4 regions of the Lactiplantibacillus brownii genome follow, and region 1 is predicted to be linked to each of the others. Evidence: predicted binding sites of a transcription regulator. Region 1 holds the regulator's gene; each other region holds the start of a gene.

The links. The regulator NrdR, encoded in region 1, represses ribonucleotide reductase genes. The targets are predictions, from matches to a motif close to ACACNATATATNGTGT.
Region 2: pnuC (nicotinamide riboside transporter PnuC) is a predicted target of NrdR. The motif match lies at 3,512-3,527, and genes of this name have one in related genera.
Region 3: RA086_RS02590 (redoxin NrdH) is a predicted target of NrdR. The motif match lies at 6,596-6,611, and genes of this name have one in related genera.
Region 4: nrdD (anaerobic ribonucleoside-triphosphate reductase) is a predicted target of NrdR. The motif match lies at 3,949-3,964, and genes of this name have one in related genera.

What each region holds. Positions count from the first base shown of each region.
Region 1 covers NZ_JAVCWF010000001.1:1,331,749-1,339,624, reverse strand. The annotation lists gene infC (translation initiation factor IF-3) at 1-113, opposite strand, end outside; ribosomal protein L20 leader region at 157-283, opposite strand; gene thrS (threonine--tRNA ligase) at 328-2,292, opposite strand; gene dnaI (primosomal protein DnaI) at 2,617-3,552, opposite strand; gene RA086_RS06065 (replication initiation and membrane attachment family protein) at 3,556-4,956, opposite strand; gene nrdR (transcriptional regulator NrdR) at 4,975-5,496, opposite strand; gene coaE (dephospho-CoA kinase) at 5,534-6,130, opposite strand; gene mutM (bifunctional DNA-formamidopyrimidine glycosylase/DNA-(apurinic or apyrimidinic site) lyase) at 6,139-6,963, opposite strand; gene polA (DNA polymerase I) at 6,980-7,876, opposite strand, start outside.
Region 2 covers NZ_JAVCWF010000001.1:261,232-269,107, reverse strand. The annotation lists gene RA086_RS01095 (bacterial Ig-like domain-containing protein) at 1-2,408, opposite strand, end outside; gene pnuC (nicotinamide riboside transporter PnuC) at 2,626-3,453, opposite strand; gene RA086_RS01085 (ABC transporter permease) at 3,823-4,635, opposite strand; gene RA086_RS01080 (ABC transporter ATP-binding protein) at 4,641-5,567, opposite strand; gene RA086_RS01075 (Rgg/GadR/MutR family transcriptional regulator) at 5,696-6,550, shown strand; gene map (type I methionyl aminopeptidase) at 6,733-7,521, shown strand; gene RA086_RS01065 (DUF2252 domain-containing protein) at 7,592-7,876, opposite strand, start outside.
Region 3 covers NZ_JAVCWF010000001.1:630,190-638,065, forward strand. The annotation lists gene mprF (bifunctional lysylphosphatidylglycerol flippase/synthetase MprF) at 1-1,945, shown strand, start outside; gene RA086_RS02575 (LOG family protein) at 2,265-2,840, opposite strand; gene nrdF (class 1b ribonucleoside-diphosphate reductase subunit beta) at 2,947-3,957, opposite strand; gene nrdE (class 1b ribonucleoside-diphosphate reductase subunit alpha) at 3,987-6,152, opposite strand; gene RA086_RS02590 (redoxin NrdH) at 6,293-6,523, opposite strand; gene RA086_RS02595 (class I SAM-dependent methyltransferase) at 6,748-7,356, shown strand; gene tadA (tRNA adenosine(34) deaminase TadA) at 7,358-7,864, shown strand.
Region 4 covers NZ_JAVCWF010000001.1:2,467,057-2,474,932, reverse strand. The annotation lists gene RA086_RS11640 (glucose PTS transporter subunit IIA) at 1-495, shown strand, start outside; gene RA086_RS11635 (ArgE/DapE family deacylase) at 626-1,771, shown strand; gene RA086_RS11630 (hypothetical protein) at 1,867-2,424, opposite strand; gene RA086_RS11625 (hypothetical protein) at 3,047-3,538, opposite strand; gene nrdD (anaerobic ribonucleoside-triphosphate reductase) at 4,040-6,262, shown strand; gene nrdG (anaerobic ribonucleoside-triphosphate reductase activating protein) at 6,228-6,776, shown strand; gene RA086_RS11610 (VIT1/CCC1 transporter family protein) at 6,859-7,449, shown strand; gene RA086_RS11605 (EAL domain-containing protein) at 7,593-7,876, shown strand, end outside.

The sequences.
Region 1 (7,876 bases):
AAGCTCGCATCTTCTGCAATCTGCATTGCTTCTTGTCGTGACTTGACACCTAATTGTTCACCATCACTGGCAATCAAACGTACTTCACGAGCACGGATGCCGTCATTAACCATCGAATCTTTAGCTATGGTAATTCACCTCCGTAAAATTTCGAGAAATCCACAAAAAGAGCGGGCGCATAACACGCCCGCTCACTCCCTTTAATGGGAATAAATTCATTCGTTCATCTGCCCGATAACGTTTTTGTTACCAAGGCGAGAAGCGGGTGCTTCTGCTTTTTTTCTCAACTCCAATACTATATCAGAATTGAAAACTGGTGTCAACTAATTATTTGCTGGCGCCACGGCTATAGTTCTTAACTTCTTGCGTAATAGCGCCAATAAACATATCAACGCCTTCGGATTCAGTTCGTTCCTCACCATATTTACGGACAGAAACGGAACCATTAGCCACTTCTTGATCACCGACAACGAGCAAATATGGAATCTTCTTCGTTTGTGATTCACGAATCTTATAGCCCATCTTTTCGTTACGATCATCGATGCTGACCCGGATGTTTTCAGCAGCTAAACGCCGACGAACGGTTTCAGCATAGGCCCCATGAGCACCCTTGTTAACTGGAATAATCGTTACTTGTTTTGGTGCTAACCAAGTTGGGAAAGCGCCCTTGTAGATTTCAGTCAAGTAAGCCACGAAACGTTCCATCGTTGAAACTAAGCCACGGTGAATCATGACTGGGCGATGTTCTTCACCATCAGAACCAACGTACTTCAGGTCAAAGCGTTCTGGCAATAAGAAGTCCAATTGGATCGTTGACAAGGTTTCTTCACCACCAAGCGCGGTCTTCGTTTGAACATCCAATTTAGGACCGTAGAAAGCGGCTTCCCCTTCAGCTTCGAAGTAATCCAAGCCCATGTCATCCATAGCGGACTTCAACATCTTTTGGCTTTGTTCCCACATAGCATCGTCATCGAAATACTTAGCTTTGTTAGCTGGGTCACGATAACTCAAGCGGAACCGGTAATCAGAAATATCAAAGTCTTTGTAAACTTCAACCATCAAGGACAAGATGTTCTTGAATTCTGCTTCAATTTGGTCCAAGGCCACAAAAGTGTGCCCATCATTCAAGGTCATTTCACGAACCCGTGATAAACCAGTCAATGCACCAGATTTTTCATAACGATGCATCATGCCAAGTTCAGCAATCCGCAATGGTAATTCACGATATGAGCGAATGTGATGGTTGTAAATCTGGATATGTGATGGGCAGTTCATTGGACGTAATTCCAATTGTTCGCCATCGCCCATGTCCATTGGTGGGAACATGTCTTCACGATAGTGATCCCAGTGACCAGATTGTTTGTAAACATCCAAGTTAGCTAAAACTGGGGTATAAACGTGTTGATAACCGTTGGCAACTTCCTTGTCCACGATATAACGTTCGATTTGACGACGAATCGTCGCACCATTTGGCATCCAGTATGGTAAACCATTACCGACTTTAGGATCAACGAAGAATAAATCAAGTTCATTCCCAATGACCCGGTGATCACGTTCACGAGCTTCTTGGCGCTTCTTCAAATCTTCATCTAAGTCTTTTTGCTTTAAGAAAGCCGTCCCGTAAATCCGTTGTAACATTGGATTGCTAGACTTGCCTTGCCAATAAGCACCGGCAACTGACAAAAGTTTGAAAATCTTAACTTTACCAGTTGAGGCTAATTGCGCGCCATCTGATAAATCAACAAAATCGCCTTGCTTATAAACAACCACTTGGCCATCATTTGCAGCAGCCCGGTCATTAACTAAGTCTTTTTGGTAAGGATCATCGCCAACTAAAGCTAAAGCAGCGTCTTTTGACAAGACTTCGCGCACGATTGGCAAATCTTTCTTGACGATGGCTTGCATCTTCAAGCTGATGGCTTCAAGGTCATCTTCACTGATTTGCTTGCCTTCAGCATCCGGATTGTCGGTATCGAAGAAGAAGCCATTGGCATTACCTTCACCACTCCCAAATTGAACCTTAGGGAAAAGTTGTTTAACCGCATTGGCCAAAACTTGGGCAGCTGTCTGACGTAAGACTGCCATCCCTTCATCACTGTCAGCAGCGATGATTTCGATGTTACCATCAGTCGTTAAGGGTTGACGATAATCAACGACTTGATCGTTGAACTTCCCAGCCACTGACCGTTTAGCCAATGAGGGACTAATTGATTTTGCAATTGCTTCCGTGGTAACGCCAGCATCAAATTGCTTTTCAGCGCCATCAGGGAACTTTACATTAATACTTGCCATAAATTGACACACTCCTTCAAAATTTACCCACTCACCAAAACACTGCGCCGGGACGACAAAAAAGTCCCTAATGCCAGACTAAACTAGCATTAGGGACGTGATTGACGTGGTTCCACCCGATTTTTCAGTGCAACAAGGCACACTGACTCATTAGCGCTAATAACGGACGCGTTCCGGCTCAACTGAGCATGTTCACAAAAGTGGTATCTTCATTTATCCGGTCTCAAGCTTCCAGAACTAGGCTTGGGTCTCTGTAATCCATGATAACGAAGCATGTCTTTTGCATCTGTTTTTATTAAACCACTTTCACATTAAATGTCAACATTAATCGGTCGGATTCAAGCGCCGATTACGACCAATCATTTCAATTTCAGTAGACAAATACCGGACGCGTTGCATGATTCGCTGAGCTTTGATCGGTTCCTCATCGCCCTTTTGAGAGATGGTTAGATAACCGTCCTGCAATTCTTGCATCGAAAAATTAGAAGAAAAACAAGTTGGCAACTCTTCTTGCATCCGAAATTCCAAAATAACACCGAGTACATCATCGCGAATCCAAGTGGACGACGCATCTGCCCCGATATCATCGATCATTAGAATCGGCGCACGTTTAATGGCATCCACTTTATCACCAGAAGTATTGTTACTGATAGAACGTTTCATTTCAACCGCAAAGCTTGGAAAATGGATCAAGGTCGTTTGAAAACCTTTGGCCGCTAACGCATTAGCCATAGCCCCTAACAAGAACGTCTTACCGACGCCAAAAGAGCCATACAAATATAAGCCTCGATGAAACCGTTTTGGTGCTTGCGTGTAGGCATCGATAAAATCTAATGCCGACATCAACGCACCCGCGCGATCACCGTCTTGATCATAAGCTTTCAGATCTGCATGCTCAATATTCTTAGGCATACTAATCGAACGAACCCGCTGCTTCAACTCCCGAGCGACCTGCGCTTCTTGATGCTGAAGCGTTGGCTGATAGGCAATATCAATTAAATGATTACTCATCACGAGTTCGGGTTGATAGCCAGGCACCTGTGTTGGCTCATGGCGCGCAATCTTGCGCTTTTCCTGACAAAATTCATACAGTTTAGTCGCGCTACGTTCCATCGCATCACTAGAGAGTTCCTTTTGATGAGCCGCTAAAAACTGACGAACATCCGAATCTTGAAATACCTCAGTCATGAGTTCTTGATACTGATGATTTAAATTACGTTTATTCATCAAAATCTTTAAAGTTTCCGAAATATTCTCCATGCTTTAGTCCCCCTTCTCAGAATCTGAATCTAGTTTAGCCAACCGTGCGGCTAATTGTTTTCGTTGGGCTGCCGTGATTTGATTACTAGTTGACTTGACGGTCCCATCAGCGGACTTTTGAGCCCACTTTGGCACAATTTCCTTACGTGGCGTTCGGCCATTACGCGCTCGGGTTGCCCGTTGACGCGGCTGTTTCGGTTGCTGACGCTCACGCAAATAAGCCAGCGCCGCTTCTGGTGTCATAATATCATGTTGCTGCCAATCATTTGCGACCGTCTCTAATAAATTCTTATTTAAGGCGGCTAACTCACGATTTTGTAACAAATAATAGACCACCATATTAATAACAGCATTTGGTAAGACACCACGATTGACCAAATCGTGAATCAAACGATTTTCACCGCTTGTGACGAAACCATGCTTTTCTTGTTTTAGTTCATTAAGAAAATCATATGGTGAAGTTTGTTTGGCATACGCCACCAGCTGCTGCTCAGCCGTCGATAATTTTACGGCTGGCGTGGTGTCGGCAGCCGCCGTGGCCGCTGAACGAGCCTCCAATTGAGTGGTTGTCGAATTCGTTGGACGCTCATATCGACGCGCGATCAACAACTTTAATTGGCTTTCATCGAACTGACCAGTGGTTAAACTGGCCACCTCACTGATTAATTTGGCCATTTCAACTTCACTAATCCCATAGACACGGCTTTCTGTCATGATCAACTGTCGAGACTGAGCGACTTGTTCTAAGTCAACATAGTTCTGTTTGAGAATTTGACCAAGTACTTGCCAGTCAAAGACTTCATCGGTCAGATCAGGCATCGCTGGTGTCATTTCAGTTGCGGTCGCTTGTTTGGCCCGCACAGTTTGAATCTCGGTCGGAACATGCGTGACCTTCTGACTATCAATATGAAAGACATCCAGCAAGTTCGCCGAAACATCCGTGGCACCTTGTATGTCGACCACCGTTGGCGTAAACTGATCGGCCAATTGCTGATAGCGTAACTCACCGACCGTATCCAGTAGCAGCACACTCAACAAGTCGTCTCCAAAAAATTGCGTTGCTGGCAAGGGTCGCTGTAAAACGTACAAATAAACTTCGCCTAGATCATCTTGGCGATAGTAGCTCCGTAGCAATCCGGTCGCTTCAAGCTTTTGCCGTGCCGCCACTACGGTTGGCAGATCAACATTCAAAATTCCAAGCAATTCCGCATGGCTACGTCGATGAGTTAAATCAGTCGACGGCGTCTGCAAACTGCGTAGGGCCGCTGCCAAACTATAGGCCAGCGGTCCAATTAGTGGTAAATAGAGCTCCGCTAACACGGCCTGCTCAGTGGCACTTAACGCCGGCGCCGCGGGGACAACTAACCCCGTTTTAGGTGTCAAGCTTGGCTCATTTTTAGGCATGTTGCTCACCATTCTTCATTAATTATCTTTTTTCGTTTTAGACACACGATGGGCCGTTTTAGTCGGTTGTTTGGCCAACTTGACTTTATCACGTTCCATCATATCTTGGAGTTCATTTAAGAAGACGTGCATATCCTTAAATTGCCGATAAACACTGGCAAAACGGATGTAGGAAATTTCATCGATATCTGCAAGTTGTTCCATGACATATTCCCCAATCACCTGACTGGAGATCTCATTTTCACCCAAAGAACGAACTTTATTCTCGACGTCATCCACGACACCCGTCATCGTTTCCATGCTGACTGGTCGTTTTTCAGCCGAACGGATAATTCCCCGTAAAATCTTTTCACGGTTAAATTCTTCACGGGCGCCATTCTTTTTGATCACTAACAATGGTGTCGCTTCGACTCGTTCAAAAGTTGTGAATCGAAAACCGCAGTTCTCGCATTCACGCCGGCGACGAATAACGCGACCATCATCAGTGGGTCGACTATCAACTACTCGCGAGCCATTATGATGACAATGTGGACATTGCATAGACTTCTCACCTCATTTTTACTTAATCGTATCAATTTTACTTTATAATCGTTTTCAGCCATTTTAACACGGCGGTTCTTGTTTTATCAACGTTTTCTCCATTATCAATGACCACATCCGCCCGTTGAACCTTTTCAGCCAGTGGCATTTGACTCGCTATCCGTGCACGTGCCGCTTCAGCTGACAGTTGATTACGCGCCATCAACCGGGACAAAACTACGGGCGCCGGTGCGGCTACCACGACAACTTGATCACAAATATGCTGCCAACCGCCTTCAAATAATAGTGGCACATCTAAGATCACCGCAGCCGGCTGTGACTTTCCAGCCGCCACAATAGCGGTTAACATCGCCCGTTGAATCGGGCCGCGAGTGATCTCCGTCAACAATGCCAACTTACTGGCATCATTAAAAACTTGCTGCCCTAGCCAACGCCGATTTAACTGACCATCTGCAAGCAGCGTTTGCGAGCCAAAAGCTGCCGCAATTTTTTGTGTTGTCGGCTGACCTGCTCCTTCGACTTGCCAGGCAATTTTATCGGCATCGACAATGGGCAAGCCGGCTTCGGCCAACATCGCAGAAACCGTTGATTTGCCCGTGGCGATGCCGCCAGTCAGTCCAATAATTTGCGTCATTGGCTCACCTACAATTGCTGTTCATGCGGACAAAAATGGGTCCCACGTTGTGCAACTTTGATTTTTACAATCAATGTCCCGCAACGTTCACACGGTTCGCCTTCACGACCATAAACATGGAGATGATTTTGAAATTGCCCTGCCTCGCCAAAGGCTGTTGAAAAGGAATGTACCGTTGTCCCATGGCCTTTGATTGCCAGTGCCATTTCATCAATGATTGCTTGCCGTAACGAAACAATTTCGTCATCAGTTAATGAATTAGCCGGTCGCATTGGATGAATCTTACTCATCCAAAGGGTTTCATCCGCGTAAATATTCCCAATGCCAGCGATCTTACTCTGATCTAGCAATAGTGGTTTGATCATCTTTTTTGAGCGCTTAAAGATCTCAGTCAGATACGCCACAGTCAGGTCACTTGCCACGGGTTCTGGACCAATAGTTTTCAAACCAGCAACCGTCAACTCTTCACCGGTGGGAACGAGGGTCATGCGACCAAATTTGCGCGTGTCATTGTACAACAAGTCACGACCATCCGTGAGATGAAACACCACGTGCGTATGAGTCGTTTGGCCTTCATTTTGCGGCATAACACTGTAATTGCCTTCCATCCGTAAATGTGACACCATCGTGAGTCCTTGGCTAAATCGGAACAGTAAATATTTTCCGCGCCGATCAACTTTTTCAATCGTGTGTCCGGCTAGACGCTGCTTAAAACGCTCAACATCATTATTAATAATTTTGGGCCAATTGACCTCGATACTCGCAATTGTGGCGCCCTTAACTAACCGATTCAACCCACGTCGAACCGTTTCAACTTCAGGTAATTCTGGCATCTAATCACTTCCATGTTTATTTTGCATCATACCATGTATCACCAAAATGGCTTTCGACCTTTAATGGGACTTCCAACTTCACCGCAGAATCCATCACTGATGGCACTAATTTTTCTAGCGTTGAAATCTCTTCTTTAGGCGCTTCAAAAATCAATTCATCATGGACTTGGAGTAACATTGTCGCTTTTAATCCCGCTGCTTTGAGCTTAGCCTGCATCTTGATCATCGCAATTTTGATGATATCCGCCGCACTGCCTTGAATCGGTGTATTCATCGCCGTTCTTTCAGCAAATGACCGCTGATTAAAGCTCTTGGCATGAATATCTGGTAAATAACGCCGCCGATGAGAAATCGTTTCAACATAGCCCTGTTCATGAGCTTGTTTGACAATATCGGTCATATATTGCTTCACACCTGGGTATTCCTTGAAGTAAGCGTCAATAAACGCTTTGGCTTGTTTACGCGTAATGCCAATATTTTGTGACAACCCATAATCACTGATCCCATAGACGATACCAAAATTGACCGCTTTGGCTTGGCGTCGAATATTCGGCGTAACCTCTTCAGGCGACTTCAAATTGAAGATCCGCATGGCCGTCGCAGCATGAATGTCATCGCCTTCTTTAAAGGCAGCTTGCAAGTTGGCATCATGGGTAATATGTGCTAGCACTCGCAATTCAATTTGCGAATAATCAGATGAAAAGATTTGCCAACCCGCATGACTAGGCACAAAGGCTTGCCGAATCTTACGCCCTTCTTCTAACCGGACTGGAATATTTTGCAAATTCGGATCAACGGACGATAAACGCCCGGTTTGCGTTAAAGTTTGTAAATAACGGGTATGGACTTTTTGATCAGATGAGTGAATCGCGTCCAATAACCCCACCACATAAGTGGATTGAATCTTAGAAAT
Region 2 (7,876 bases), 1.1 Mb from region 1:
CCAGGAACCTTCGTATTGGGCCTGCCGGTTAAATGGACACCGGGCGCAGTTGGCGCGAGCGTGTGACCATTTTCATCAACGGCACTAAAGTTATCACTCGGCTGCCAAACGGTTCCCAATTTGATAGCACTATTTTTGGCCTCAATGGCTGCTAAATTAACCACTGTTACCGGTATTGTCACCAAACTCGTCGGATCATCTTTCAACTGGTAAGTCACGTGATACTGACCAGGAACATGAAAATTCGTGACCGGCTGGCCATTAGCATCAAAGATTGTGGCCGTGACCCCCGTTGTCGTCACCACATCTCCAGCAGAATTAACTGCCAATTTAACGTTGCTCAATGGCTGCCACGTCGTCCCAACAGTCAGTTGTTTGTGGGTTTCAGTCAAAAGAATCCCAGTCACGATCACTTGGGCTTGGCTCGTGGCCAAGAAACCGGTTGAGTTCGTAAACTCGTATGTCACGAGTGTCTTCCCCAGCACTTGTGTGTTTGGCTGATTTTTAATTTTGATCAACGACTCGTTGACGCTAACAGCGCTACCGTCAGCGTTGGTCGCACTGACAAAGTTATCCGCAACTTGCCACGGCGTCCCTAACTTAATCACACTATCTTTAACGTCTAAATTTTTTTGCTGCTGATAGGTCGCTACCGGGCGCTCACCTTTGAGCGTATAAAGCGCCATTAATTGGGCGGTCGTGTACACTTGATGCGTTTTCGTATTGACCCAGCGACCCGTATATTGTTGACCCTCATACTCAGTATTTGGCGCAAATGTGTTCAGTGCCATTGTCTGTTGCTTAATAAGTTCGTGCTGCTCATTATAGTAAGGCACATCCAGTGTCAAAATTGAATTTTTTCCAAGCGTGATCTCAATTAAGGGTAAATCCAGCATGCCTAATGCATAATCCAAATGACGCATATCAAAGTTAGAGAGGTCAAGTGTCATTGGATTCTCAATTGGTGCCGATTCTTCGGGATCTTCCGGGTCCATCGGGTAAGCATCATCATCTCGCCCAAACATGGCCGTCATATCGACTACTTTACCCGTATTTAGCCCAGAGACATCCAAGTCCTGAATAGCATCTAAGCCTTGAAACATTTCATCCATCAAAGTCACGTTGCTTGTATCCAAATGGGTTAAATTAAGTCGTTCAAGACTGCTATCATCCATCAATAAGCCACTCATTTTGACCACATTGTGTGTGTCTAGGGTGGATAGATCAAGTTGGGTCAAACTAGCATTTTCGGCCAACATTTCAGTCATATCGATAACCTGACCAGTATTTAGCGATGATAAGTCCAAGCTTTCAAGACTAGATAAGCCGGTAAAAGTACCATTCATATTGGTCACATTAGCAGTCTGAAAATGGGATAGATCCAGTTGGGCTAACGAGAAATCCATGGCAAACATGAATGCCATATTAGTGGCTTGTCGCGTATCCAGCCTAGATAAGTGGTCAATCTGTGACAATGACGTTAAATTGTAGAATAGCCCCGAAGCATCGGCGCTAGTCTTGATCGTGTCCTCTAAAATAATTCGATTAATATTAGTTGCTTCGTTCCCCCAAATTGAGATTCCTTGGGTACGAGGCTTAATTCCTGTACGTCGCGAAGCCTTCTTCTCATTCGCGGGATTATGGTCAGTTTCAGCTTTATTCGGATCGTAATCGTCCCAAACATGTGTGTCTGCGAGCTGGCCGCCCCCAATGTGTAACACATCACCCGCATCAATCCACCATTCACTCGTTCCTAAAATCCCTTTATCAAGATTAGTGGTCTGATTATACGCCGCATAATCTTTTGCTGGTGTCGGTTTAGTAGGATTAGTGTTGTTATCATTAGTCGATCCTAACGGCGCAGCGACTGGCTGAACTACCGAATTCTTAGTTGACTGGTTAATGGCTAACTGTGGCTGCGAGCCAACCTTAGCGGGTTTAACGACCACTACTGGTTGAGTCACGGACTGGTCAGTTGGTATGGTATTGTGTGTTGGTTTGAACGGTTGTGTCGAAGGTTCCGATTGAGCCTGATTCGTCGCCGACGTCGGTTTAGAGATAGGTTTAACCGCCTGATTTTCAGTCTTGGGTGCTTCAACTTTAACTTGAGAATGATCAGATTTTACTTGTGCATCCGCGGTTGTCTTTGAATGCCCTGTTTGGGTTGTCTTCTGGTCATCAGTTTTCGGCTTAACCGTCTTGGTTCGCAAGGTCGTTGTCTTTGCTTTGACCGGTACGGCATCATCAGTCGTTTTGGGTGTCACCGTAGGAACTGTGACCCTAGTCGTCGCAGCTTGACTGGTCATGCCCCCAATTTGCCAAGTCAAGGCGACAATACCAATTGTCACCCAGACTTTACCACGTTTGTACATTTTAAAATGGTGCTTTTGATCGTCCGCATTCAACATTCTCTAAATCCCCCTCAAAATTAGTTAACCCACTCATCGGTATTAGTATAAAACAAATTTTCTGCAAACGCGACCTATTTCGTCACGCTATTTTGAAACCAATGAGGATCATTTTCAAAACAACGACAGAAAAGCGACCTTAATCACTTGATAGCCTTCATCAAGGAATTAACGGTCGCTAGTTTACTTTTTTAAAAATATGGTCATGCAGGAACTTTTAAGCTTGATGATCCAAACCAAACACATTTTGTTCAGTTGATTTTTCAGCTTGCGCACTGGCTTTTTCTTCAGCAATCAACCGAGCCCGTTCATGCTTGTTGTACCAAGGTGAAACCGTGAAGGCCAAGATGTCATTCATCAAGTAAACTGAACTGTTGATGAACATCGCTAAAGTGGCTGAGCCTTGACGGAATGAGATAAACCAAAGAACCATTTGAGCCAGACCAGAAGCGATCCACCAGAAATATTGGTTGTTGTAGCGTAAGAAGCAAATGACACCGGCTGTTAAGCAGATGGCAAAGCTAATAGCATCGACCCATGGCCGTGGATCATCCGTTAAGGCACCAATTAAGTAACCAGAAATGCCATAGACGACTAACGTTGATACGATGGCAACAATCCAAGTTTTACCCGTAAACTTTCGGATTTTTGAAACCATGTTGACGTTCCAGCTAGCACTAAGTAATACTGGAATATCCAAAGTAACGACATAAGCTAATTGTTCACCAATACTCAAATAGTTCTTTGCAGAGAACCCAACGACGATAAAGCAAGCCGCGGAAATGACTCCTAATAGGCCATTTACTGATTTAGCCGCATTGATAGCCAAGACACATAAAACGCCCAAAGTGGTCCCAATAAATGTTAGAATAGATAACGCTGTGATTGGGGCACTCACCAAGGTCATCACTTGGCAACCCAAGCTAAAGTAGAATAAATAGTAGTTTTGTTGTGGCCAACCTTTCAATTGGTGCGCTAAAAATTTAAAATAATTACTCAAAATCAAATTCCTCTTTCCGTGACTAATAATATGCCGTTGCGTCATTATAGTTGGCCAACCATTACGACTCACACTACCATATGTAGTGCTTCCGTTCGAAACAACACTATATATTGTATCATTATCTTCCACGATGAAAAGGACTAATTTCAAAATATTAATTCAGTTGTAAACAACGAATCCGATTTCTTCCCGTCAGCACGGTGTTTTTGTGCGGGCGAATTTTTTTACAATTATTATCTGACTCCCACTTACCTCGAAAACAATCATCAGCGCTTATAGAAGAGCTGACTGATCCTTCGTTTATCAGCAGTGTACATGTACTTGAAATATCACGCTGTGAAAAATTCATGCCCCCAATCGAACCTTATCACCTATTATCATTTAGTCCTACATACCTTCAGAAAATCATTACTATATTTTTAAAATGTATTTTTCTCGATTGAAACGTTTCACAACAACCACAAATATGAATAAATCAATTAACAACAACAATACCGTAACAATCAAAACTGCGCGTATTCCTAGTAGAACTGCACCACTTGCTTGAGAAATAACTCCTACGATGATTGGTAGAATAAGTATCATAGCCACTGATTGGGCCGCTTTACTGGTTTTCACGCGCTGGGCAACGAAGATAACTAGGGCTATTGCTAGGAAAACAATGCAAGGATCCAAAAATAATGCCACCAATATCCAAGTCACATTTGGGAAAATCATTGTCTTAAAGACATTCAAACCCAGCGTATCAAGCAATATCCCATAAATAAGAATTGATACCCAAGTAGCAAGCATTGCTGGAATCGCTGCTGCAAGTATTTTCCCCAAAACTAGTTCACTGTTGGTGAGTGGCGTATACAGTAACCCCTCGATTGTTTTGTTTTCCTTTTCTCCAACAAAGCTCGAGCTCGCAATTACCGTAGCAAGCATCACTGGAATTAATGCGAATATTGGAATGAAAAAATACATTAAGATCGCATATATCTCGACATATTCTGACGGTATATTGTGCGGAATAATCGTAGTATTCAAATTGGTCATAAATGAACTTACGCCGCCAATATCATTAATCACCGTACTTTTTTCACCACCCAACAGTAAAATAGTAGGTAAAATCAAGCTGAACACTAACGGCAATAAACATAGTGGTAAGAGCGTTACTTTATCATTTTTGATTCCAAGCAGGTCTTTTTTGACAAGCGTTTTGACACGACCTAAGTTAATCATTAATCCTACCTTCCTATCGTCTCAAAATAAACTTCTTTTATTGTATGATCAACTTTTTCGACCATGCTTACAGAAACATTATTTTCAACCAGATCAGTCACCACATTTGCAATAGTTGCACCCGCATTTAAACTCACTTCAAAGACGTCAGCGTTGCAAACTGATTTGACATTCTTATCCTTATTTAAAAGAATATTAGCTTTGTCAATTGGCGTTGCTACAACTTGATAGACTACATTGGGCCAAAACGCTTCAATAATTTCACGTGATTCACCGTACTGAATCAAGTTACCCTCTTTAAGGATACCAATCGAATCGGCTATTTTCTCAAGTCCCTGTAATTGATGAGTACACATCATAACTGTCATATTCCTACTTTTGACTAGCTTTTTTAAATAATGTGTCAAATTATCCATCGCCTGTGGATCCAATCCAGAAGTTGGCTCATCTAAAATTAAGAGTTTGGGTTTATGGAATACAGCTCTTGCGATACTGACTTTTTGCCGCATTCCCTTACTAAGTTGACCAACCTTAGAATTCTTTCGATCGAATAAATCAAAAAAGCGTAAAATTTCATCAATCTGATGATGTTTCAACTCCTGTGGCATCTGATAAAAATCACCCCACAAGTCCAAATTCTCTATAACAGTCAGATTGTCATATAGGTTACCATCATCTTGAACACCAATATTTTGTCTGAACGTATCGTCAATTTGTTGATTACTTTTATTTGAGAACACTATCTGACCACTCGTAGGTGCTAGCAACCCTGTCAATAAACGAATTGTGGTTGTTTTACCCGCGCCATTCGGACCAAGCAATGCAAAAATTTTCCCCTTTTCAATTTTAAAGCTTAGATCTCGAATAACTTTCCGTTTTCCAAGTGTTTTATCGACATTTCTAAATTCTATTAAGCTATCGCTTACTTGCATTTTGGAATACCCCCCTCTCCTTTTACAAGACAAGGGTAATTCTTTTTCAACACAGGATTGTTTTTGGTAACATAAACTCACCAACTGTCTCAGATGTGAGACAGATTTTGACTATGGGGTGAATTTTGATGAAAACTGGGGAAACAATCGAATACTTGAGACAACGGAAAAATATTTCTTTAACGGCTATATGTGGTACCGAAATTAGTAGACAAAATTATTACAGGATATCGCACGACCAAGTAAATACTTCAATCACCAAGTTTCGATTCATCCTTGAAAAACTCAATGTCACCTTTGACGAATTTTATTTTATCAAAGAAAATTTCAATCAAGAAAAAATATTCTTAGATTACACTAAAGCCCAAAACGAGTTTGAAAATAAAAATATCCAAGCACTAACCAATATGATTAAAGAATATGCGGCCATCAAAAACAATAGCACTAGAGAGCTTCATCTATATTGCCTATTAGTCATTCTCAAAAAGAAATTACAGCATAAAAGCGATGAGACTTGTGAACAAATTCTGCATGACTATTTGATAAGGATCGAAACTTGGACTCACTATGAAACCGTACTTTTTAATAATTGTATGTTTATTTTTTCAACTGATTTCATCAACGTAGTCATATTTAAAACTTTAAGCAATTTGAGTGCATATTCATCTTTGAGAAGTTATGGCAGTGAATCCTTTAGAATGCTTGTCAATGTATTAATATTATCGATTGACCGGCACGAATGGACCACTGCAACCAGTGTTTTACAGAAGATGAGGCAAATCACCCTCGCAGACGACTTAGTATTTGAACATGCCTGTTTACGCTTTTTTAATAACTTATTAGCCTTCATCCAAGGTGAGACCACGGATACGTCTCATTATGAGGAAGTTATTCAGGCGCTAAAATTCCTTGGGAGCAACAAACTAGCCCTCATATTTACGACCTATCTCAAAGAATCAACCAATCAGCTTACCCATATATAACCAAGCTCAAACCGCACTAACAGCGACAACATTCCTGTATTTCATGAAAGATCATTTTTTAAGTACCTGACTACCACTACTCACAATTTTGCTTTTTGTCGGAAAGACTTGCCTGGAGTATACTAGATATGGAAACTTTTTCACTTACAATATTTAAATTTTTTTGGAGGAAAAAAGGCAAAATGATAACTCTTAAATCAGATCGCGAGATTAAGGGTATGCAAGCAGCTGGCGATATTATGGTCGGTCTGTTTCATGCACTCGCAGATTATATTAAACCCGGACTAACAACTTGGGATGTTGACCACTACGCTTATGAATATATCATTGCGCATGATGCCACCCCTGGCGAACTCAACTTTGAAGGCTACAAATACTCAACTTGTGTCAGCGTCAATGACATGATTTGTCACGGCTGCCCTAGCAAAGACATCTTAATTAAAGACGGCGACTTATTAAAAGTGGATACCGTTATTAACTATCATGGTTACTTGAGTGACTCTTGCCACGCCTTTGTTGCCGGTACAGCGTCACCAGAAGTACAAAAATTAATGGACGTTACCTGGAAGGCTTTGTACCTTGGCATCGACCAAGCTGTTGTTGGTAACCGTATTGGTGACATTGGCTGGGCTATCCAAAACTACGCTGAAAACCAAATGGGCTACGGCGTCGTCCGTGAATACATTGGCCATGGCATTGGACCGACGATGCACGAAAAACCAGATGTCCCTCATTATGGCGAAGCTGGTCATGGCACCCGCTTAAAGGCTGGGATGACTATCACCATCGAACCAATGGTTAACGTTGGCGACTGGCGCTCTGGCGAAACCGCTGATGACGGCTGGACGGTGCGGACTATGGATGGTAGCCTTAGCTGCCAATATGAACACACTTTAGTAGTAACTGATGATGGTCCCAAGATCTTATCTTCATACGACCATGATTTTGACGCTAAGTATTTATTGAAATAATCGTAAAAAAATCCGCTGACATTAATTTGCCAGCGGAATTTTTTTAACACCAAATAATTATTTACTAATTTCAGACTAAGTCTAAGAACGTCTGATAATCATCTTCAACCTGCGTAACATACGCTTCGGCCCAATTAGCCATGGCGTCATCGAATTTCGTTGAACTGCCAATATAGCCCCGAATCATCGCAGCGGTTGGGCTTTGGGCATGGGCTTGTGCCAAAATCATGGCACAAGTATTCGCGTAAGCCTGAAATTGGCCCCACGACAAGGTTGGAATATCGATCGACTCTTTCATGTCACGGAATTGCCGGACATAAAAACTCTTATCAGCCATTTGGAAATACCCTAAAAA
Region 3 (7,876 bases), 700 kb from region 1:
GAACTTCATGCAGTTACCGATTGATTTCGCTGCCGTAGTGCCATTATTTGTGATCGCTTCGGTCGTCGGGGAAGTTTCGATGGTGCCAGGTGGGATTGGGTCCTTCGATGTGTTCATGATCTTTGGCCTCGGTGCTGTCGGGGTTTCGCGGCCGGATGCGGTCGCTTGGTTGCTCTTCTATCGGTTATTTTACTATATTATCCCGTTTGCCATCGGGCTGACCTTATTCGTCCATGATACGGGGCATCGACTCAATGTTCGGTTGGAAGGCTTACCGAAAGTGGCGCTACAACGGGTTGCTCAGATTGCCTTGACGCTATTCTTATATTTATCTGGATTTATGATGTTATTAATGTCGACGGTCCCTAATTTTGCGTACAATAACAAGCTTTTTCTGCAAGTTTATCCGTTTACGTTCTTTTTCATTAATCAAGCCAGCAGTATTTTGATGGCGTTTCTCTTGATTGGGGCAGCCTTAGGGACTGCTGGTCGGGTTAAAAGGGTGTTTTGGCCAACGGTCGTGATTTTACTGGTAGCCATCCTAAACACCATTCGTTGGCTAGTCGTCTATGATGCGATTTCGATGAAATTTATTATCTTCTTAGTCATCATTTTAGCGTTGGTGGCATTATCCAAGCATGCCTATTATCGTGAACGGTTGGCTTTTTCTTGGGGACAAACGCTCTGGGTCGCCTGTGTGTATGTGGTTACTTTTGTGCTGTATACGATTGTGGGTGTCTATAATGCGCCACAAATTCATCATCGTCACGCGGTTCCGGAAGCGTTATTCTTCCCATCACAAAAATTATGGTTATTTGGGATCATTGGGTTGGTCTTGGCAGCCTTAATCTTAATTGCGATGTATGGGTACTTGGCGCGTGGTCATAATGCGCGTTTAGGCCTTAAATTAGATGCGGCTCGTATGAAAAAATTGATTGCGACTTTTGGTGGGAATGAAATCTCTCATTTGGCCTTTTTGAATGACAAGTTGGTTTATTACTATCAAGTCGATGGTGTCGATCAGTTAGCTTTCCTGTATCAACAGAAGGCTGACAAGCTAATTTTAATGGGTGAGCCGTTTGGTAACCAGGACTATCTTCAACCGGCCTTAGAACAGCTGATGGACGATGCTGACAGCGATGGCTGTTCACTCGTATTTTATGAAATTAATGAAACGCTCACGATGCGTCTGCACGAAATGGGCTTTGACTTTATCAAGACTGGTGAAGAAGGCCATGTTAAGTTGGCCGACTTTAGTTTGGCCGGCAAACGGCTTCGTGGTGAGCGCGCCTTGATGAACAAGTTTACCCGTGATCACTATACGTTTAAAGTGCTGCAACCACCATTTTCTGAGGACACCATGGCGGCATTACGAGCCGTCTCGGACAGTTGGCTGCAGGGTGAAACTGAAAAGGGCTTCTCATTGGGGTTCTTTGATGAGACTTATTTGAATCAGGCACCCGTTGCAGTAGTTTATAACGCTGAAGATCAATTGGTGGCATTTGCGAATCTGATGCCGCAAGGGAATGATCAAGTTGCTTCAATTGATTTGATGCGTTCCAGTTCGGATGCGCCATCCGGCATTATGGATACGGTGTTTGTTCATTTATTTGAAGATGCGCGGAATCAAGGCTATGTCTCGTTCAACATGGGGATGGCCCCGCTGGCTGGTGTGGGAGTCTCTCGCTACAGCTTTATCCAGGAAAAAATAGCCCATTTAATTTATGAATATGGCTATCAGTTATACGGATTTCAGGGATTACGGTCATATAAGGAAAAGTATGTGACTGATTGGGCGCCTAAATATATTGCTTATCGTAAGCGGAATTCACTGATCTTTACGATTCTACAGCTATTACAAGTTGTCAATACCCGGAGCAAAAAGCATGGTGGTCAGCACAATTTTTTGATTCCCAAGTGGGTACAAAATATGAATCACCATTAAAAGCAAAATAGTAGCTAAAAAAAACGATTAATGACCACTCGAACTTTTGAGTGATTATTAATCGTTTTTTAGACTCATGTATTACAGCTAGCCTATATTGCTTAACTTGCCGCTCCAGTTGGTCTGGATCGATGCTGGAACGTGGTGGCCATGTTGTGAGTCAAAGTAGTGCGGTCTCACAAGCTAAGCTTTCTCTCATCTGTACTAGATTATCAATAGGGGCAATCGTTATTTGACGTCGGAGGCGGACAATTAATGAGCTATTTTAAATACGAACGCTACAAGAAATCAGTCAAATAGCGCTCCAATTTCTTTGGCGTTAGTTAGTGTACTTAGGTGGTAACACGTGCTTAAAGGTATCAAAGCCAGTAAAGATCTCATTTAAATCGTGCCCGTTGATGAACAGATCCAGATTCTCTTTAGGCGCGAAGCCGTATTTAGTAGCTGTCTGCATCATGGTCACCATTGGGTCATAGAAGCCATCGATGTTATATAGGGCAATGGGTTTTTGATGAATATCCATTTGGCTCCAAGAGAGCATCTGGATGAATTCTTCAAAAGTCCCAAAGCCACCAGGCAATACGATGAAGGCATCTGCGAGATGCAACATCTTTTCTTTACGTTCACTCATGGTTTTGGTTTCAACAAAAGTCGTAACGGTTTTTAAGGCGAGGCCACGTTCAACTAAGAAATGGGGAATGATCCCAATCACACGACCCTTTGCGTCCAAGGTAGCTTGTGCAACATCGGCCATTAAACCGTGATTACCGCCGCCATAGATGAGTTGATAGTCGTGGGCTGCCAAATAACGACCGAGTTCAGCCGTCTTGTTAGCAAATTTTGGATCTAAGCCCGAATTAGAGCCACAAAAAACACAAACATTATGAATTGTCATAAATGTCACCTTTCTAGTTGTCAGGATTAAACTGCTCTTTAGAGCCATTTTGGAATCAAAAAAGTGGCCGATTCATCACTGAACCGGCCACTAAAAAGGCACTTAATTAATCGTCAGGTTCGCCAATATCATAATCGGTATCCTGCATGGCCTCAACTTGACCTAAACGATAACCATTCCCAACTTGTGAGAAGAAGTCATGGTTTGAAGTCCCCGTTGAGATCCCATTCATTACGACTGGATTAACATCTTCGGCCGTATCTGGGAAGAGGGCGTCTTGACCTAAATTCATCAAGGCCTTGTTCGCATTGTAACGACTAAAGGTTAAGACTTCGTCAGACCAGCCAACTTGATCGTAAACTAAATGAACATAGTTTTCTTCGTTTTCATATAATTTGTATAAGAAATCGAACATCCAGTCCTTAAATTCAGCCTGTTCCTTGTCAGACCGATCTTTAAAGCCTAATTGGAATTTATAGCCAATATACGTGCCATGGACACTTTCGTCCCGTAAAATCAATTTGATGATTTCAGCGACGTTTGGTAATTGGTTATGACCCAAGTAGTAGAGTGGCGTGTAAAAACCAGAGTAGAATAAAAAGGTTTCCAAGAAGACGTTAGCAACTTTTTGCTTCAAAGGATCTTCATCAAAATTATCATATAATTTGTAGATCCATTTAGCTTTATTTTGCAAGTATTCTTCGCTGTCACTCCAGTCGAAGATTTCATTGATTTCATCGGGAGTATTCAACGTTTCAAAAATCGTTGAGTAACTCTTGGCATGAACGGATTCCATAAATTGGATGTTATTTAAAACAGCCGTTTCATGTGGGGTAACGACGTGCCGCCGTAAAGATTGTAGGCCATCTTGCGATTGAAGGGTATCTAGTAAAGTCAACCCACCAAAGACGTGTCCCACGACCCAACGATGATCATCATCTAAATTACGCCAGTCCGCCATATCATTGGAAACGGGGATTCGAGTATCTAACCAAAATTGTTCGGTTAATTTTTCCCAAGTACTTTTATCGATTGCATCTGAAACGTGATCCCAGTTAATTGCTTTATAGTTGCCGTTACTGAGAAGTTTTTGGTAATAAGCCAAGTCTGTTGCCATAGCCAGTGTCCTCCTAGAGATCTAATGTTCTAAATTACGCAGCTTTCACATTCATTGACGCCAACTTCACCGTCGTCATCCGTAAAGGTCCGGATGTAATAGATCGACTTGATCCCTTTCCGGTAAGCATAGTTCCGGAGAATGTTTAAGTCTCGAGTCGTCATCTTGTCTGTGCGGCCGTCTTTCCATTCATATAAGCCAGCAGGAATCGTGGAACGCATGAAGAGGGTTAAGCTCATCCCTTGATCCACATGCTGTTGTGCGGCGGCGTAAACATCGATGACTTTACGCATATCTGTATCATAAGCTGACTTATAATAGTTAATTGTATCATTAGATAGGTAAGGAGCGGGATAATAAATCTTACCTATTTTCTTTTCTTGACGTTCTTCGACCCGATTGATGATCGGATGCAAGCTAGCGGTCGTGTCATTGATGTATGAAATCGACCCGTTTGGTGCGACAGCCATCCGGTTTTGGTGGTATAACCCATCCCGCATGACATCAGCTTTTAGCGCGGCCCAGTCGGCTTGACTTGGAATAAAGATATCTTTGAAAAGTTCTTGGGTCTTCGCAAACTTTGGTTGCCAAGCTTGTTCGGTATATTTGTCAAAATAAGAGCCATCCGCGTATTTTGATTTTTCAAAATTAACGAAAGTGGTTTGACGTTCACGAGCAATTTCGTTAGATGCTTTGAGCGTCCAGTAATTTAAGAGCAAGAAGTAAATGTTAGTAAAATCAACGGCTTCTTTACAGCCATAGGTCATTTGGTTTTTGGCAAAGAAAGCGTGTAAGCCCATTGCACCCAAACCAATCGTATGAGCCTGATGATTCCCTTTTTGAATAGAAGGGACCACATCAACGTTTGAGTTATCCGTAACGAAGGTGAGGGCGCGGACCATTGCTTCGACCGAATGACCAAAGTTTGGCGAGTGCATCAAGTTGACAATATTAGTAGAACCGAGGTTACAGCTAATATCCGTCCCCATCTTTTCGTATTCTTGTTGATCATTGATCAATGAAGGGGTTTGGACTTGCATGACTTCAGAACAAAGGTTACTCATGACGATTTTGCCATCAATCGGATTGTCACGATTGGCGGTATCGACGTTAACGACGTAAGGATAACCAGATTCTTGTTGCAATTTACTGATTTCATTTTCCAAATCACGAGCTTTGATCTTCGTTTTCTTGATGTTAGGGTTCTTGACCATGTTGTCATATTCTTTAGTGATATCAACATAGGAGAAGGGTTCGCCATATTCGCGTTCAACACCATAAGGGCTGAAGAGGTACATATCGGCATCTTCCTTGATGAGTTCATAGAACTTATCTGGAACGGTGACACCTAACGATAACGTTTTTAGACGAATTTTTTCATCGGCGTTTTCTTTTTTAGCAGACAAGAAGGCAATAATGTCTGGATGGAAGACGCTCAAATAAACGACTCCGGCTCCTTGACGTTGGCCTAATTGATTGGAGTAAGAAAAACTATCCTCCAATAATTTCATGACTGGGACGACTCCACTGGCAGCACCGTCGATATGCTTGATAGGATCACCGGCACCCCGTAAATTGCTGAGATTGATCCCAACGCCACCACCAATTCGAGAAAGTTGTAGGGCCGAGTTGATCGTCCGACCAATGGAATTCATGTCATCCGTCGATTGAATCAAGAAACATGATATTAATTCACCACGACGCGCACGACCGGCATTCAGAAAACTAGGCGTGGCTGGTTGATAGCGTTGATGGATCATTTCATCGGCTAAATCTAGCGCCAACTTTTCATCGCCATCCGCAAAATAAAGAGCGTTCATCGCGACACGATCAATATAGTTTTCCAGATAATAATCGCCATTATCGGTTTTTAACGCATATTGAGCATAAAATTTATAAGCAGCCATGAAAGTTTTAAAATGGAAATCTTGTGATTTGAGATAATCGTAGACTTTTTCAATAAAGCTGAAGTCGTATTTTTCAACAAAACCTTCTTCGAGATAATCGTGGTCAAGCAAATAATCAAAACGAGCCTTTAAGTTGTCAAAACGTTTCGTGTTGGGGCGAACATTCTGATCGAGAAAAGCTGCCAAGGCTTCTTGGTCTTTGTTCAGCGGAATCTGATTATCAACCGGAATATTAATTTCGTTGTTCAAATCGTAATACGTGACGTCTTTTAAATTTTTTAGGGTCATGAGTACTCCTCTTTCTATCTAGTTTGAAAGTTGTGGTTAAAATGGACGACCCACAATCAGTAGAGTCCTATTGATTGTGGGTCGCATATAAATAAGTGCTGAATCGCAACTATGTAGCCACGCAAAAAAGCGCGGTGGTGCTATACAGCGAGCTGCTTTAAAGCATCGGGGCGGAAACCAGCAATACTGCTTTCGCCATTGATTTCGACAACGGGAACCGCTTGGAAACCTTGATCCTTTAAGTAGTCAACATATTCAGGATTGATGTTGATGTTCTTTTCTTCAAAGGCAATGTTGTGGGCAGCCAAAAACTTCTTGGTCATCTTGCATTGCATACAATTGTTTTTCGTAAATACCGTTACTTTTTTCATAGTTAATCACCCTTAATTCGTTTTAATCGATAAATTTAGTATACAACAAGATAGGGAAAATACAATCAAAAAACACAACATCTTGTGGACGAAGCAAGTCCAAAATACAAGATGTTGTGTTAGCGACGGCCTTTAACCGTAAATAAAGTTTTTTAAATTAATTGTCGTTATTTATCAGAATCAGTTATCATAGAACTAGCCTACAAATTCAGAGGAAAATAAATATGACCAACTATTATTATACACACAATCCAGACGTTGTGCATGACGAAAAGCAATGGAATTTTGAAATTTTTAATCATGACTTTAAATTTACCACGGATAACGGGGTTTTCTCCAAACGAACTTTAGATTATGGGTCACGGACCCTATTAGCTGCCTTTGAGCCAACTAACTTGCCGGCCGGTGCAATCTTAGATTTAGGAACCGGCTACGGTCCCATTGGCATGGCGTTGGCTTACCAGTCACCGGAACGAACGGTCGATATGGTGGATGTCAATGAATTGGCATTGAGTTTGGCACGCAAGAATACCGCGTTAAATCAAATTACGAACGTTAATATTTTTACTTCAGATTGTTATGATCAAGTGACCACGACGGACTATGCGGCCATTGTGACTAATCCCCCCGTTCGCGCCGGTAAAGCAGTCGTGGACGCAATGCTGACGGGTGCCATCGACCATTTGGCAGCTCAGGGCACGTTAACGGTCGTGCTGCAAAAGAAGCAAGGGGCACCGTCTGCTAAAAAATTGATGACGGCAACTTTTGGTAATTGTACTATTATTAAGAAGGATAAAGGCTACTATATTTTGCAAAGTATCAAGGAGGGATAATTTGAAAGCGACCGAATCGGAAAAATGGATGCTCGAAGCCTTGCATGAAGCTCGGATGGCTAGCTTGATCGGCGAAGTACCGATTGGCGCCGTTATTGTCCATGAAGGTGAGATTATTGGACGCGGACACAATTTACGGGAGCATGGTCAAGATGCCACATTGCATGCCGAAATTGTTGCGATTCAAGAAGCCTGCGAATACTTGCATAGTTGGCGGCTAGAAGATTGCCAAATGTATGTGACCCTTGAGCCTTGTATCATGTGTTGTGGTGCCATCATTAACGCACGCATCCCAACGCTCTATTATGGGGCACGTGATCCCAAAGCTGGGGCCGTTGGTAGTCTGTATGAATTATTAAGTGACGATCGGTTGAACCATCAAGTCGAGGTTCATGAACGACTTTTGGCACGGCCAGCTGGCGAAATGTTAGAAAACTTTTTCCGCGATATTCGTAAGCGGAAAAAGGCTGAGAAAAAAGCGAAGCGGGCCGCTGCCGAAAAAAATTAGGCGGATGGCTAG
Region 4 (7,876 bases), 1.1 Mb from region 1:
TTACATTGGGGACTCATTCCAATCGTCATCAACGATATTGCCACCAATGGTCATAGCTACTTGAATGCTATCTTGTCTGTGACGATGGTTGCTCAAGGCGGTGCCGTTCTAGCAGTCTTCCTGAAGTCGAAAGATAAGAAGTTAAAAGAAATCTCACTGGCCGCCGCAGTTTCAGCGTTTTGCGGGGTCACTGAACCGGCTTTATACGGGGTTAACTTGAAATATAAGCGAGTCTTCGTTTGGGCCAGCATTGGGAGTGCCTTTGGTGGATTGATTACCGGTCTGTTACGAGTCAATAACTACGCGCTTTCCGGTTCCTTGATTGGTTTTCCGGCCTTCATTACGCCGAATGTTGGTATTGGCAGTAATTTCTATGGCTATTTGATTTCACATTATGGGACGTTAATTATTTCAACCGTACTGGTTTTCTTATTTGGATTCTCAGATAAAATGTTAGCTAAAAATAAAACGCCAAAGTTAGACGCGGCAAAATAATTTTTAATAAGATGAGCTTGGAAAAATTTCCGGGCTCATTTTAGGTTGCCATTTTTTTTGCGAACGTGATTTGCCCAATGTCACTGAAATGTGCGTTAAGATAACTTTATATAGAAAGGGTGATGTGTCGATGTCAGTATTTAGTAATGCCGAAAAAGTTCAAATTTTTGCTGATTTAGTTAAAATTAAATCCGTTAATGATGATGAAACAGAAGTAGCTCAGTACTTACAGCGGTTGTTTGCTGATCATGGAATTAAAGCTGAGTTAATGCCACTAAGCGCCACGCGTAGTAATTTAGTTGCCGAAATTGGGAGTGGTGGCTCAGTTTTAGGAATTTCTGGACACATGGATGTCGTGACACCTGGCGACCTCAAGCAGTGGGATACGGATCCGTTTCAATTGACGGCTAAGGGTGGCAAGCTCTATGGTCGTGGTGCGACGGATATGAAGGGTGGCTTGGCCGCGATGGTCATTGCCATGATTGAAATCAATGCCGCGCACACCTTGACTAAGGGCCGGATTCGATTGATGGCGACGGTTGCCGAAGAAGTCGGTGAAACTGGCTCACAGAAGTTCTATGAGGCGGGGACGATGCAAGATGTCGATGCACTGCTGATTGGTGAACCGTCTGGCTACAACATTGCCTTTGCCCAGAAAGGATCAATCGATATTCGAATTGAATCCGCCGGTAAAGCTGCGCATAGTTCGATGCCAGAACAAGGTTACAATGCGTTAGATCCGTTGATTGATTTACTGAATCAAGCCAATCACGCTTTTCGTGATAGTGATCGGCAAAGTGACTTGTTGGGTAAACTTGTCTTTAATGCCACTGTTTTGCAAGGCGGTAATCAAGTGAATTCAATTCCCGCCAAGGCGGAAACGGAGCTAAATATTCGGTCCATTCCAGAATTCGACAACGATACTGCCATTGCAACGTTACAAAAGTTAGTTGATCAGCAGAATGCTAAAGGTGCCCACTTAACAATGACTGTCTTTATGTCGCAGAATCCAGTCCAAGCACCCATGGACACTAGATTAAGCAACTTAGCGGCTAAAATTGGCGCGACCTATGCTGGTCAGCCGATTCCAAAGGTGGCCATTCCAGCGGTGACGGATGCGTCAAACTTATTGAAGGGGAAGTCCAGTGATTTTCCATTTATCATGTTTGGCCCCGGTAATGACACACCGCACCAAGTTAATGAAAATATTGATAAACAGCTGTATCTTGATTTTATCAAGCTCTATGAAAACTTATTCGTTAGTTATCTGCAATAAAAGAACTTTTTGTCGTTGTACTCATAGAAAAATGGTTAGCCCAAATTCTAATTGAAATTGGGCTAACCATTTTGTTTTTTTAGCGTTAACTGATTCTAATCAACTTTAATGATTTTTCCAGCGGCAATTGGTAAGGTTACGTGAGCATCGTAGGGTCCAACAGCACCGGCAACGGTCGCGGGTAAGTTAACACTATCAGGTACGCCGTGAACGTAGACAACGCGTTGAGCCAAGTTCAAGTCAGTATCGTTAAATGCGGCCTTGAATTTTTTAGTGAGGTCGGCAAGCGAAACGACACGTGTGTAATGATAATCACCGTTCTTATCCGCCACAGGGTACTTATCGTTTGGAATGTCCATTGCGGCTGGATCATCGTTGAAGGGAACCATGGTCGTCCCGGAAACTGGTTCAGTTTCTGGCAGGTCAATGTAGCCGTCACCGTTCGCGTCTTGCGCGGGACCCGCAACTTGAGCCGCTTTTTCAGTTGGAAAGCCATGGAAATGTTCCCAATGTTGGGTGTTTGCCGGCGTATCATGCATGGTAATGTCAATGGTCAAGTGATCGGCAGTTAAGTCAAAAGTGGCTTGCCCATGCGCCGCAGTCCCAATCTTATCAGCGTTTAATGGTTTAATCTCAGCAATATATTTTGTCATGAAATGGAACCCCTTTCTTGAACCTATGTCAAGTCTACAATTAAATTTTGTAAAATGCACTTAAAGTGAAAGCTGACTTTTTGGTTAACTAAAGGTTGAAAGACTCAAAAGCATCACAAATGTTGTAGTACCGGTAACCCATAAGCCTAAAGTAGACTTACCTAAATTTAGCGCTCCGTCAATCAAAATCGGTGTGCTGTGGGGGACGGCGCCAGCCAAGGTACGGTCTGACGCCTCAATTCCAAGCCGATAAAACACGTCTTTGAATTGCCCCGCGAGATTAGTCAGCCAAGAACGCCGATTAATCTCGCCGACACTGCACACCGATTTTGACTGACTCCGCTAACCGTAAATAACTACTGACTTAGCTGGAGGTTGTTGCTGATAGCATCGGACGTGCAGGTAGTGTTTGACCGGCGTTCTTTTGCCGGCCTTACACCACGGACGGTCCCTCGTCCGCATGTTATCGGCAACAACCGGAAGCGGCAGTAGTCGACTAGTTTTCATTACCGGATTGTTGACGTAGTGGTGCAGACCGGCAATTTTTAACTTTCAACCTTTAGTTGGTTAATAAAAAAGGCCCACAACTCCCAAGTTTATGGGCTGTGGGTCTTTTAAATCGTTAAGGCTTCAAAGGGGTATTGCGGATTAAGGAAGCCCCCTGTAAAGCGACCTTAGTCGTTGCCGGCAGTTTACTGTGCTGCGGACTCCAACCGGTGTCTTTCGTTAACTGAATGGTTTGATGAGCGGTTTTTAACGTCATATTGGTGGCGTCCGTCAAGGCTAAGGTTGATTGGCCTAAACTGGCTTGTGTCAAAGTGGCCTGATTGTTTTTCGCTAGTTTTAAATTGAAATTGCCTTTAATGGTGGTGTGCCCGCTCTGAAATAAAGCCAAGCGTTGGTTCGCATCTAAATATAAGGCTAAACGTTCAGATGAATTGACCCAACGGCCAAGGTAATCCGTTGTGCGCACCTTGCTCACAGCGCTAATCGTGGGAGTCGCCGAGCTGACTTGTTTGTCAGCCGCGCCATTCCCACCGGTTGCTGACTGACATCCGGCTAAGCCAATGCTTAGAATCAGCGCGATGCCCAATAGTCCCCTTACTCTTTTCATGCTAATCTCCTCCAAAGTCGGAGTGCTTCACTCACGACTCTTGTTCTCTCAAACTCTCATTATAGATGAAGCTTGTCGTAATCGAAACCGAAATGCTGCGCTTTATAAATAAATTTAAGTTTACCGTGAGTCATTGAGGCAAAAAAACTTACCGTTTACGAGTAAATTGCTAATCACTCAATTTTGACCAATTGATTATGTTGCAACTTTGCTTGAAAATAATGATGAAATCGCGACACTGTCCGCATCTGACTGGTCGTTCAAGTCATCAATTAATTATTCCAAATCTATCAATCGATTGATATAAAACAAATTTTTTGGCTAATTATAAGCGCGGAAAACGTTGTTAATATCGCTGTTGGCTACCTAACCAGGCAATAACACCATATAGGCAGTTTCTTAAAAATGAGCTACTATATATAGTATTGAAAGCAAACGGGTAGCACAATTGGTTGTGCCGCTGGACCATTTGCGCAAAGTGATTAAAAAGTGGGGATGCACATGTTAACAACCGACACAACGGAACTTTTAGAACAATTGCGGCCATTACCGGTCATTAAACGGGGCGGCACGCAGACTAAATTTCATCCGTATAAGCTTAATTTTGTTTTGGATCAGTTAGCTTTAAACGCTGCGGAACAAACTGCGGTCAAACAAGCCTTAGTGGCTCATTACCAACAGACGACCGTCATTGAAACGCGTGAATTACGGCCAGCATTGATCAAAATCTTGACGGACTTAGATTTAGTGTCCGCCGCCAAAGCCTATCAAGATTATTTTATTGCGGAACAGGCCCGATTTTCGGCCGCAACGAATGTTCGTGAACGAATTGAGAAGCTATTTAATCGGGATGCCAGTGTTGTTCACGAAAATGCGAACAAAGATAGCAATGTTTTTAATACGCAACGCGATTTGGAAGCGGGGGCGGCTAGTCGGGCGATTGGCTTGAAGATGCTACCAGATGTAGTTGCCAAGGCGCATCTTCGTGGTGATTTGCATTGGCATGACCTGGATTATTCACCCGTGACACCTGAAACGAATTGCTGTCTGATTGATTTTGACGGTATGTTTAAGAATGGTTATAAGATTGGTAATGCCGAAGTGGCGTCACCACGCTCAATTCAAACGGCGACGGCCCAAATGGCCCAAATCATCGCCAACGTCGCGTCACTTCAATATGGTGGCTGTTCAGCTAATCGGGTCGATCAATTGTTGGCACCCTATGCTGAAATTAATTATCAAAAACATTTAGCTGATGCTGAGAAGTGGGTCGCGGTGGACAAACGGCAAGCTTATGCACAGACTAAAACGAAAAAAGACATTTACGACGCCATGCAAGCGTTGGAATATGAAATCAATACTTTGTACTCTTCTCAAGGCCAAACGCCATTTACCACGGTTAATTTCGGTCTGGGGACGGGTTGGATTGAACGTGAGATTCAACGGGCTATTTTACAGATTCGGATTAAAGGTCTTGGTAAAGAACGACGTACTGCCATTTTTCCAAAACTTATTTTTACGATTAAGCGTGGCTTGAATTTGGCGCCTGATGATCCCAATTATGATATTAAAACGCTCGCTATTGAATGCTCGACTAAGCGGATGTACCCCGATCTTTTAATGTACGATAAAATCAAATCATTAACGGGGAGCTTTAAAACGCCGATGGGCTGTCGGTCATTTTTACAAGGATGGCGTGATGAGCATGGCGTGGAAGTGAACTCTGGGCGCATGAATTTGGGCGTCGTCACGGTTAACTTGCCACGAATCGCGTTATCCGCACATGGGGATCGCCAGTTATTCTGGGAAATCTTTGACGAACGGATGCAGACCTGTCATCAAGCCCTGGCCTACCGCATCGAACGGACGAAAGAAGCACAACCAGAAAACGCGCCGTTGCTGTATATGTATGGTGCCTTTGGCAAACGCTTGCCCGCGGGTGGCAATGTTGACGACTTGTTTAAACATGAACGGGCCACGATTTCACTGGGTTATATCGGAATCTATGAAGTCTGCACGACCTTTTTCGGACCAAACTGGGAGCATAATACCGAAGCCCTCGATTTTGCAGAAACAGTCGTTAAACGGTTGCGTGACAAGTGCGCCGAATGGGCTAAGGCAAGTGGCTATCATTACAGCTTGTATTCAACGCCGGCTGAATCATTGACGGATACGTTCTGTCGTGATGATATTCAGAAGTTTGGCCGTATTCCGGATATTACGGACAAGGAATACTACACAAATAGTTTTCATTATGATGTTCGGAAACATCCTTCGCCATTTGAAAAGTTGACGATGGAAGAACGATTCCCACAATATGCTTCCGGCGGCTTTATCCATTACTGTGAATATCCAAACTTAACTCAAAATCCGAAGGCCTTAGAGGCAGTTTGGGATTGGGCTTATGATCACGTGGGTTATTTAGGAACGAACACGTCGATTGATCAATGCTTTAAATGTGGTTTCAAGGGTGAGTTTAAGGCAACGGCCCGCGGGTTCGTGTGCCCACAATGTGGTAACCATGACCCCAAGTATTGTGATGTGGTGAAGCGGACTTGTGGTTATCTAGGTAACCCCCAACAACGGCCGATGGTGCATGGTCGTCATGTTGAAATTGCTTCACGTCAAAAAAATATGTCTCCGGAGATGATTAAGAATGCCGCGCGCTATGAAAGGACCAAACAATCCGATGCCGAAAGAATGGTTGGCAGAGGACTTAAGTGAACAATATGTCGCTGATTACAAAGCCTTTAATTTTGTCGATGGTGAAGGGGTCCGCTGTAGTTTATATTTGAGCGGTTGTCCGTTTCATTGTCCAGGCTGCTACAACGTGGCTGCACAGAATTTTCACTATGGTCAGCCCTATACACAAGAATTAGAAGATCAGATTATCACGGATTTAAGTCAAGATTACGTTCAAGGCTTGACATTACTCGGTGGAGAACCGTTCTTGAATACGCAAGTTGCGATTCGAATCTGTGAACGGGTACGGGCAGAATTCGGTCATGACAAGGATATCTGGTCTTGGTCTGGTTATACCTGGGATGAATTGTTGAAGGATTCTGATGATAAATTAAAAATGTTATCACTAATCGATATTTTGGTTGATGGTCGCTTTTTAGAAGATCAGATGGATCTGACACTACAGTTTCGTGGTAGCGCCAATCAACGGATCATTGATGTGCCTAAGTCGTTAGCGCGTGGCGATGTGGTGATCTGGGATAAATTAAAACGCTAAATAAGTTCCACCGCAGTGTGTGGCTGAACGTCATACGCTGTTTTTTTATCAAAAATTAGTGATTGAGGGAGTCTTTTTGAACATGTTAACGACAATTAAAGCTTGGCAGGATCGGTATTTTCACTTTTGGGATCGGTTGAACGTGTTACGAGCAGGAATTTTAGGCGCAAATGATGGCATTATTTCAGTTTCAGGGATCGTGCTGGGGGCAGTTGGCGCAGATTTGAGTGCAACGACGCTATTTATTAGTGGTATTTCTGGCATGTTAGCCGGTGCCTGTTCGATGGCCGGCGGGGAGTATGTGTCAGTCAGTGCACAAAAAGAGGTGCAGTTAAGCAAATTGGGTCACACAACTGGGGCTGATTTGACCCAAACGCGATTGCGAGAGATTGATTTGCTGAATCCATTACATGCCGCGGCGACATCGTTTGTCTCATTTATCTTGGGGGCTTTGATTCCGCTACTTGCCATTAGTTTGTCGACGCCCGCGTGGCGCTTAGTGAATACGATTTTAGCCATGGTGGTGGCATTGAGCCTAAATGCCACTGTGAGCGCACAGCATGCCGCAGTCTCATTACCGAAAGTCATTTTGCGAAATGTTTTGGTTGGCGTCGCAACGGCATTGATCACTTTTTTGATGGGAACCTTACTGGGCGGCAATATTGCGGGTTAAATTTGCTTAAAAAAGGCTATTTTTCCGGTCAAATTGGACATTAAGTGTCGATATTTAAGAATTAAAAGGCTATACTAAGAAGCATGTTGATTAGTTAAATTATATTGACATAAATCAAGCGTTGAAACGAGGTCTTTTATCAGATGTATCGCTTTTTTGTTCAACCACAAGTTGATCAGAGCCAAAAATCCGTTTTTGGATATGAACTGTTGTTACGCAAAGAAACCCATGGTCGCTGGGCAGTTCCAGCAACTTTCACGGAATTGCCACTAACTAAACAGGTCCATCTACTCGAAGAATTAGCCTTACAATTATCAACTAAAGCAACTAATCAAGTCTTAGCCCTTAATTTGAATCGTGAACAGGCAGAAGACGACTTGATGCTTGGCACCATTATTTATTTAAAAAAACGGTTAAATCCGGCGGC